Regions from separate parts of the Lysinibacillus sp. NPDC056220 genome, predicted to be linked through region 3. Evidence: riboswitches for the same ligand, from Rfam matches in the RefSeq annotation. Region 3 holds a riboswitch; each other region holds the start of a gene.
The links. A riboswitch is a leader RNA that binds a small molecule or an ion and turns the genes downstream of it on or off. The one in region 3 is predicted to bind thiamine pyrophosphate.
Positions count from the first base shown of each region.

Region 1: it holds a riboswitch for thiamine pyrophosphate, as region 3 does, so the genes downstream of both, thiC (phosphomethylpyrimidine synthase ThiC) here and thiW (energy coupling factor transporter S component ThiW) in region 3, are expected to answer to the same signal.
Region 2: it holds a riboswitch for thiamine pyrophosphate, as region 3 does, so the genes downstream of both, ACOZBY_RS10360 (ABC transporter substrate-binding protein) here and thiW (energy coupling factor transporter S component ThiW) in region 3, are expected to answer to the same signal.

Region 1 is NZ_JBMOXD010000009.1:14,764-18,077, reverse strand. It holds gene ACOZBY_RS19510 (AEC family transporter) at 405-1,334, shown strand; TPP riboswitch at 1,408-1,522, shown strand; gene thiC (phosphomethylpyrimidine synthase ThiC) at 1,664-3,314, shown strand, end outside.
Region 2 is NZ_JBMOXD010000003.1:56,666-59,979, forward strand. It holds gene parC (DNA topoisomerase IV subunit A) at 1-947, shown strand, start outside; TPP riboswitch at 1,071-1,181, shown strand; gene ACOZBY_RS10360 (ABC transporter substrate-binding protein) at 1,337-2,332, shown strand; gene ACOZBY_RS10365 (thiamine-binding protein) at 2,334-2,627, shown strand; gene ACOZBY_RS10370 (ABC transporter permease) at 2,624-3,314, shown strand, end outside.
Region 3 is NZ_JBMOXD010000001.1:671,816-675,129, reverse strand. It holds gene ACOZBY_RS03285 (VWA domain-containing protein) at 1-1,206, shown strand, start outside; gene thiW (energy coupling factor transporter S component ThiW) at 1,283-1,789, opposite strand; TPP riboswitch at 1,884-1,991, opposite strand; gene ACOZBY_RS03275 (MFS transporter) at 2,051-3,247, opposite strand.

The DNA.
Region 1 (3,314 bases), on a different contig from region 3:
AAGTAGTCTCAGACTGTTGATAAAAGGAATCGAGAAGTTGATGCTCGATTCCCTTTTCATTTTTTACTTATTTCAAATGGACCTTTGTTGCTCGATCATGTACAGCTCAAGCATAAAAAGCTTACCACGTCCAAGCTGACAGTATCTTCAAGTCTCCTTTAAGACAAGTTCAATTGTTCTGCATTTTGGCATACCAATCCTAAATGACGTTAAATAAGTTTTGATGATTCTTATATTCTGGACATTGCTCGAGTTCATTGATTTGAGCTTTTGAATTTTTGCAACCATTAGAACGAAGCGCGACCCCGCCCATAGTGTAAATCAACGGTTTTAATTATGAAAGTAAGTGGCATTGACCTAGTGCAATATCGACACTACTATTAAAAGGGAGGGGGGACATCAATATGGTGTATCTTGGAATGATTTTTTTTCAAATTGTTGCACCTATTTTAGTATTACTTGTACTAGGGGCCATTCTACAAAAGAAATTTCGCTTTAACTTAAAAGCATTATCACAGCTAATTACATATTGCTTTATGCCAGCGGCTGTGTTTATAAATTTATATGAAACGAGTATAAAGCTGTCTGTGCTAGGGGAAGTCGGGTTGTTTATTGTACTTTTTATTGGTAGTCAAATGCTACTCAGTCACTTTTTAGCGAAAGGGCTTGGACTAGCTAATACGGAGGCGGCTGTTTTTAAAAATAGTGTAGTACTCATTAACTCTGGAAACTATGGTATTCCAGTAGCTCAAATGATTTTTGCCTCTCAACCTATTGGTGTAGCCATCCAGGTTATACTCGTTATCTTTCAAAACATGACTACGTATACGTATGGTTTATATAATTTAATTTCGTCTACTAAATCAGGCATGACGATTCTAAAAGATTTTATAAAAATGCCAATTATTCACGCTTTAATAATTGGTGTGGCAATGAATTATTTTGATATTGGCATTCCTCCGTTTATTAAAATACCAATAGACCATGTAGCGGATGGTTTTATTGCCGTTGCATTAATCACGCTGGGCGCGCAATTGTCTCAGCTGGAAATTAAAACTATGTTTAATAAAACAGTCTTCGTCAGCTGCTTGACTCGATTAATTATCGGACCAGCTGTTGCTTTAGTCATTATCTTTGCACTGGGATTAAATGGGGTCGTAGCACAATCATTATTTATAGCGAGTGCTTTTCCCACATCCCGCAACAGTTCAAGTCTAGCATTAGAATATGATATAGAGTCGGCAACAGCTGCACAAACCGTTTTATTTTCTACCATTGTGAGTTGTATAACGGTCACGATTGTGATTTATATCGCTGATGTATTGTTTACTTAATAGAATGGCAAAAATATTTAAATGATAGCTTCCATCTCTTAGCAATATCTGCTACACTAGCATCAAACTGAATAGTATTAACTAGGGGAGTCTGATGAGTCAGGCTGAGAGGGAAACGCATAGAGGTTTCTTGACCCTTTGGACCTGATCTGGCTCATACCAGCGTGGGAAAGTTAAGAAGCTATTGCCTATTACGTGCAATCAATAGACCCTTTACATTCATGGCCGGATCCAATCATTATGTTGGATTCGGCCTTTATTTATTTTCCTTTTGGGGTGAGCTAGATTCGGTCCTTACTTAAAATACATTTAAGGGAGAGAAGTAGCTCATGTCAGCGATTAGTGAAAAGAACATTATGATTATGTCTAACTTTGAAGGAAGTAAAAAGGTTTATGTGGAAGGATCACGTCCAGATATTTTAGTACCAATGCGTGAAATTACATTAAGTCCGACGACGGGTAGCTTTGGAGATGAAGAAAATGCCCCTATTCGGGTGTATGATACGAGTGGCCCGTATACTGATCCTGCATTTCATGTGGATATTACAAAGGGCTTACCGGCTTTACGAAGTACTTGGATACAAGAGCGAGGAGATGTGGAGGAATATGAAGGGCGTACCATTAAACCTGAGGATAATGGCTTCCGTCGCGCAGATGATCCACGTATCCAAGAAAATGTCTTTCCTGAATTGATGAGAATGCCTTTACGTGCAAAAAGAGGGAAAAATGTAACACAGTTGCATTATGCTAGAAAGGGAATTATTACACCTGAGATGGAGTTTGTAGCGATACGAGAAAATATGGACCCTGATTTCGTGCGTTCAGAGATTGCAGCAGGTCGAGCTATTATGCCCTCCAATATTAATCATCCGGAGGCAGAGCCGATGATTATCGGTCGTAACTTCCATGTGAAAATTAATGCGAACATTGGAAATTCAGCCGTATCATCTTCGATTGCAGAGGAAGTCGAAAAGATGACATGGGCTACACGCTGGGGTGCAGATAATATTATGGATCTATCAACTGGCAAGCATATTCATACAACGAGAGAATGGATTATTCGAAATGCCGCAGTACCTGTTGGAACAGTACCAATCTATCAGGCATTAGAAAAGGTAAATGGTGTAGCTGAAGATTTAACGTGGGAGGTATACCGTGATACGCTTATTGAACAAGCAGAGCAAGGGGTAGATTATTTCACTATTCATGCGGGTGTTCTTTTACGTTATGTTCCTCTTACAGCAAACCGGGTAACGGGCATTGTGTCTCGGGGAGGCTCCATTATGGCGCAATGGTGTTTATACCATCATCAAGAAAACTTCCTCTATACTCATTTTGAGGAAATATGTGAAATTATGAAAACTTATGATGTAGCCTTCTCATTAGGAGATGGCTTACGCCCAGGGTCAATCGCGGATGCAAACGATGAAGCGCAATTTGCGGAGCTTGAAACATTAGGTGAGTTAACCCAAATAGCATGGAAGCATGATGTTCAAGTAATGGTGGAGGGGCCAGGTCACGTTCCAATGCATTTGATTAAAGAAAATATGGACAAGCAATTAGAGGTTTGTAAGGAAGCGCCCTTCTACACATTAGGCCCATTGACAACAGATATTGCTCCAGGTTATGACCATATTACATCTGCTATTGGAGCGGCAATGATTGGTTGGTTTGGTACAGCTATGCTCTGTTATGTGACACCGAAGGAACATCTAGGATTACCTAATCGGGAGGATGTTCGAGTAGGGGTTATTACTTATAAGATTGCTGCACATGCTGCAGATTTGGCAAAAGGGCACCCAGGTGCACAACAACGCGATGATGCACTGTCAAAAGCGCGCTTTGAGTTCCGCTGGCGCGACCAATTTAACCTTTCTCTTGATCCAGAACGTGCAGTAGAATATCACGATGAAACATTGCCAGCAGAGGGGGCCAAAACTGCACATTTTTGCTCAATGTGCGGTCCTAAATTTTGTAGCA
Region 2 (3,314 bases), on a different contig from region 3:
TCCTTGTTCCAAGTGAAGAGGTTGTAGTGACTGTCACGAAAGATGGCTATATTAAACGTACATCTACACGATCCCATGCCGCCTCCAACGGTCAAGATTTTGCGATGAAAGATTCCGATTACTTATTGTATGAAGCAAACTTAAATACACAACATCATCTATTGTTATTTACAAATAGAGGGAATTATATTTACCAGCCTGTTCATGAATTACCTGATATTCGCTGGAAGGACCTTGGACAGCATATTTCAAGTATTGTGCCAACAAGTGAAGATGAGTCGATTATTGCAGTTTATGGCTTTGAAACATTTGAACAGCCAAATATGTATATTTTAACTGCTACGAAAGATGGCCAAATTAAACGTTCGCCATTAGCAGATTATGCTGTGACGCGTTATTCGAAGCCAATTAAAACAATGAATGTTAAAGCGGGCGATGCAATGATTTATGCATCGTTTATAACTGATGATGCGGAACTGCTCTTAACAACTGATACGGCCTATGCCATTCGTTTCCCTATTGAAGAACTACCAGTTACTGGAGTGAAAACGGGCGGTGTTAAAGGTATTACGCTAAAAGATGGAGAAGCTTTAGTTGGGGTCAATGTCCTACAGCCAGACGAAACACAATATGTCGTTATTGTGACACAACGAGGGGCTGTAAAGAAAATGAATGTCGCAGAGGTAGAAATAGCAAGTCGTGCCAAGCGTGGACTTAAAGTCCTTACAGAATTAAAAGCAAATCCTCATCGAATTGTCGCTGTTATTCAAGCAACAGACGATGAGCAGGTTGTGATTGAAACTGAAAAAGGCATACAAGAGGTTATCGATGTCCATGCATTGACGCGCGCTGATCGCCATTCTAATGGTTCATTTAAAGTGGACATTGCAACAGATGGAGCCATCTCACATGTTTTAACGGCCAAAAAAGAACAAAAACCAAGCTAACATCATGCCCAGTCTCTATAAGTAGAGCTGGGCTATTTGTTTATAGTGGCACAACTATCCAAAATTAGCATCTTGTCATTTAAGATCAACTATGGGTATAATAAACATCGAAAAGTTCATAGCGAAAGAATGTAGGGGGGCTAGTTATGGCTAGCTGAGATTGTGTCCGATAGACACTGACCCTTTGAACCTGATTTGGCTCGTACCAGCGTAGGGAACATCTATTCAAAAAAGCAAATGTTTTGGAGATTGATTGCAATACGTCTGGGAGGAATCCTAGGCGTTTTTTTGTTTTCTAAGCAATATCTTACCAACCGTATAATACGCTTTCTTCTGGTGACAACATTCATTCATGAACACTTTCATATTACAAACTGGGAGGACCTAGCATGAAAAAATGGTTATTTATCCTATTAGCTACTCTATTGACGTTAGTAGGCTGTAGCGACAAGGAGGACAAGCAGTCTGCTGATACAAAGAAAAAGGTATCAGTGGTACTCGATTGGACACCGAATACGAATCATACAGGATTGTATGTTGCGAAAAAGCTCGGTTATTTTGAAGAAGTAGGCTTAGATGTTGATATTATAATGCCAGGAGAGGCAGGAGCCGATCAGCTCGTAGCTTCTGGTAAGGCAGAATTTGGCGTGAGTTATCAGGAGGGCATTACACAGGCTCGTGTTCAGGATGTGCCACTTGTCTCGATAGCGGCCATCATCCAGCATAATACATCTGGATTTGCTTCTGTAGCGTCAAAGGGTATTACCTCTCCAAAGGACTTTGAAGGAAAAACATATGGGGGCTGGGGAGCACCTCTCGAACAAGCGGTATTACAATCATTAATGCAAAAAGAAAACGCTGATATTAATAAATTAGACATTGTCAATGCGGGAGATTTAGATTTCTTTACGATGATGAAAAAGGACATCGACTTTGCTTGGATTTATTATGCATGGACAGGTATTGAGGCAGAGCTTCGTGGGGAAAAAATTAATATGCTGTATTTAACGGACTACAGTGATCAGTTAGATTACTATACACCTGTTTTAGCAACCAATGAAAAAATGATTCAAAACAATCCAGACAGCGTCAAAGCTTTTGTTGCGGCTGCATCGAAGGGCTATGAATATGCCATCGAGCATCCGAATGAAGCGGCTGATATTTTACTAGAAGCGGCACCAGACTTAGATAAGGAGTTAGTGCATAAAAGTCAAGAGTGGTTGGCTGATAAGTATCAGGATGACGCTAATCAATGGGGGGAGCAAAAGCTTTCTGTATGGGAAAACTATGCTAAATGGATGTCGAGTAACAAAGTGTTAGAGGGCGAATTTGATGCTAAACAGGCGTTTACGAATGAGTTCCTACCGAAAAAGGAGGCCAATTAACATGGCAAATTCATTAATCAGTGTCCAAATCATTCCGAAGACAGAGAAATACGAGGATGTCATTCCTTATGTGGATGCGGCCATTGCGGTTATTGATGCATCTGGTGTGAACTATGAGGTTCATGCCCTTGAAACAACAATGGAAGGTGAGCTTACAACGCTTCTTCAAATCATTGAAAAAATGAATGTTAAGATGGTCGAGCTAGGAGCCATTAATGTCATTACACAAGTAAAAATTTTATATCAACCAAATGGGATTACCATGGCTACATTAACGGAGAAATATCAGTCATGAAACGGGCATTACAAAAGGGAAGGACGATAATTTTTATCGCCTTCCTCTTATTCATATGGGAGCTTGTTGTGCATATCGCTGATGTTCCTCCCTGGCTCCTCCCAGCACCAAGCATAATCTTAAAGGAAGGCTTTCAATCATATCAAACGTTTCTGCCACATGCTCTGGCTACCGTGGAATTAGCTTTACTTGGACTTGCTATTGGGGTTGGCTGTGGTCTAACCGTGGCGATTGTTTTGCATCGTTTTACTTTCATTCGGTCGTTATTTTATCCGATTCTCATTATGTCGCAAAATATACCCATTCTTGTATTGGCGCCGTTACTTATTATTTGGTTTGGCTTTGGCTTATTACCAAAGCTCATCATTATTTGTCTAGTATGCTTTTTCCCTATTGTCATTGCGGCAATGGACGGTTTTCGTCAAACAGCACCCGAGTTAAAGCATTACTTCGAAATGATTGGAGCAACGAAGGCCCAAACGTTTTGGAAATTAGAATGGCCACATGCCTATCCGGCAATTTTCTCGGGCGTAAAAATTGCTGCTACCTATAGTGTAATGGGAGCAGTTATTGCGGAATGGCTTGGTGCAAAAAAGGGAATAGGTGTATACATGACCTTAGCACAATCTTCCTTCCGTACAGATCGAGTGTTTGTCGCCATTTTTGCGATTGTCTTGCTAAGCTTAT
Region 3 (3,314 bases):
AAAGAAGAGGCAGTGGATACCATTTTATCCGTTACACCAGGAGGCGGAACAGAAATCTATGGTTCACTGGCAAAAGCATATGAAAACCTAGCAGATATGAAACTGCAACGTAAGCATATTATTCTTTTAACGGATGGACAATCGCAGCCAGGAAATTATGACGATTTAATTGAACAAGGAAAAGATAACGGAATAACCTTATCGACAGTAGCTATTGGTCAAGACGCGGATGCAAACTTATTGGAAGCTCTGAGTGAGATGGGGAGTGGACGTTTCTACAATGTTATCGATGAGCAAACTATTCCGTCCATTTTATCTCGTGAAACGGCCATGATTTCCCGTACGTACATTGAAGATAATCCATTCTATCCTGTACTGTATAATGCAGGGGGATGGAATACGCTATTTGCCAATGGCGTTCCACAAATGAATGCTTATATTGGAACAACCGCAAAGCAGGGTGCTACCGTCGTGGCTGAAAGCGAAAAGGAAGATCCAGTATTAGCACAATGGCAATACGGTCTTGGCAAAACATTCGCATTTACTTCTGATTCAACAGGAAAGTGGTCAGGAGACTGGGCAAGATGGCAGGACTGGGGCACATTTTGGCAAACGCTTATTTCGCAAATGCTCCCAAGTTATAATGACGTTGCCTACGATGTAAGAGTAGAATCAGATGGATCCTTTATGATTACAGACCCTACAAATGAAGCAGCATTTTTAGATATTGTGGCTGTTAATGAAGCGGGTGAAGAGCTAGACACACAGCTTGAAACTATATCAGCCTCTCAGGTGCGAGCTGTGGTACAAGCTGAGCCGGGGTTAATCTTCTTCCGTATCGCTGATGAAAAGGAAACGATTTATCAGGCGGGATTAAGTGTTCCTTACAGCGCTGAATATGAACTTCTTCCTGTTAATGATAAATTAATAGAAGAAATAACCGAACAAACAGGTGGTGCTGTTTTAAAAGAACCACAAGAAGTGTTCCGTGACTTTACAAAGCAAGGGGCGGATCGTCAAAACATTGCCACATGGCTTCTCCTTGCAGGTATGCTCTTATTCTTTATTGATATAACAATAAGGCGCTTTGGCTGGAATTTCCTAACGAAGTCGAAGAAAAAGGAGCAACTGGTAGAGGATCTCCCTGTACAAGCAGAAGACACGAAGGTAGCACAACTATTAAAGGGTATGAAAAAACGCCAATAATTTAGTTTAGATGAAAGCAGTGCGAATTTCGCACTGCTTTTTGTACATTCATGGAAAAAGAAATCCTCCTACGACACTATTTAATAAAGAGAGTAGGATTAAAATATCTTACTAGCACCGTTTTTCGCAAACTGCTAGCTACTAAAATGCCTAAAATTGCTCCAATTGTACTTGATATTAAAAAGGCAGGCATAAAAAACAAGGCTGCTACGGAAGTTCCCATTAGTACCTTTGCATAGGGCACTGCTACAAGTGATGCTAGAAGACCAGTGCCAATCACTTCACCCAAACCAGCAAACCAAATTTTACCGCTATATTTATAGGCAAGCCCTGCGCATAATGCACCAATAATACTACCAGGAATGGCTAAAAGAGAGCCTGTCCCTGTAAGGATTCGAATAATGGCCGTAACAAAGGCAACTACAACTGTAGATACGGGTCCAAGTATAATGGCTCCTATTACGTTAATAGCGTGCTGCACCGGATAAGCACGAGCAATCCCAGTTGGAATGGAGATAAAAGTAGAACCTGCAATAGCAATCGCTACTAATAAAGCCATAATTGTTAATTTTCTAATAGACATGTTAGGTGTACTCCTTTTCATTTTAGCCACTAGGAAAATGAAAAAAGCCGCTTCCTTCAAACGACAGGAAGCGGCCTTGCTTATACACTGAAAATAGCAAGAAGCGCCACTTCCCTCCGCTAGTATGAACTAGATCAGGTTCGAAGGGTCCGTATATAACCATATACGTCTCAGCCTTTAGAAGACTCCCCTAGTGGTAAGTATTTTTCTATTTTTTAGAAGTGTAACATACTTCAATAAATAGTCAATAAGAGTTACCTATTAATGTGAATCTGGATGCATAAGCTGAGGCGCCTTTTTCAATGTCCAAATCAGGGCAAGGAAGAAGCAAGCTAATAAGATAATGGCACCAAAAATATAAGGACTGTTCATATTCCAGTCAAATAAAAAACCAGCCAAAGCGGGTCCAATCATATTTCCTAGACTCATATAGGCATTATTCAAGCCGGCTGCGAATCCTTGCTCTTTTTCTGCAAGTTTTGATATGAGAGTATTAACAGCTGGACGAATCAACGTTGTCGCCGTAGAGAAGATGGTTGCAACAACTAATATTAGTGCAAAACCAGAAACAAATAATATTAAGAAAATAGCAACGGCCGCAATAAATAAATTGACCAAAACTACTTTCATTTCACCAAACCGTTTAAAGAGTGGCGTAATAATAAACATTTGTACAATTACCCCAAACGCACCACCAACAACTAAAATGATGGCAATATCGCCAGGTGAGTAATTAAATTTCTCTGTCACAAATAGTGATAAGGTCGTTTGGAAGTTAGCAATCCCAAATGAGAATACCATCATAATAATTAACATAACAAAATAAGGCATATGTACAGAGCGAGCCATCTGTTTTACCAGATTATCTTGCTTTTGACTATTTTGCGCAGTATTTGGCTTTGTAGATGGTAATAAAAAGTAAGATAAAATAGCCGCTAAAATGGCGGCAGCTCCCGCCATGAAAAATGGAAAATGTAAGCTAACCTTTGCAAGGAAACCACCAATTCCAGGGCCAATCATAAAGCCGAAAGACATAGCAGCTCCTAACAAACTCATTCCTTTTCCGCGTTCTTCATAAGTTGTCACGTCTGCTACAAAAGCCATAATAGGAGGTGCTACAAATGCAGAGCCAAGGCCACCTAAAAAACGTGCTAAAAAGAGCATCCATACATCTGTAGAAAGGCCAAAACCGATTTGTGCAAGTCCTGTTAGTATAAGACCGAAAATAATTAAATTTTTCCGCCCATACTGGTCCGAAAGATTCCCAGCAATTGGAGAAAATACGAATTGTGCTAAGGCGAACGTTGCAATAAGCATGCCTAGAACTTGTCCTGCTGCTCCAAATATTCTTAAATATTCAGGCATTACAGGAATAATAATTCCAATACTCCCCATTGCGATAAACATGTTAAACATTAAAATATACAAAGCCGCCTTATTGGACTTCTGCTGGGTCATCGACAAGCCCCCCTTTTTGTAATCAAATATAGTACAGTCTATCATAAAGAATTATGGCTGGCTAATA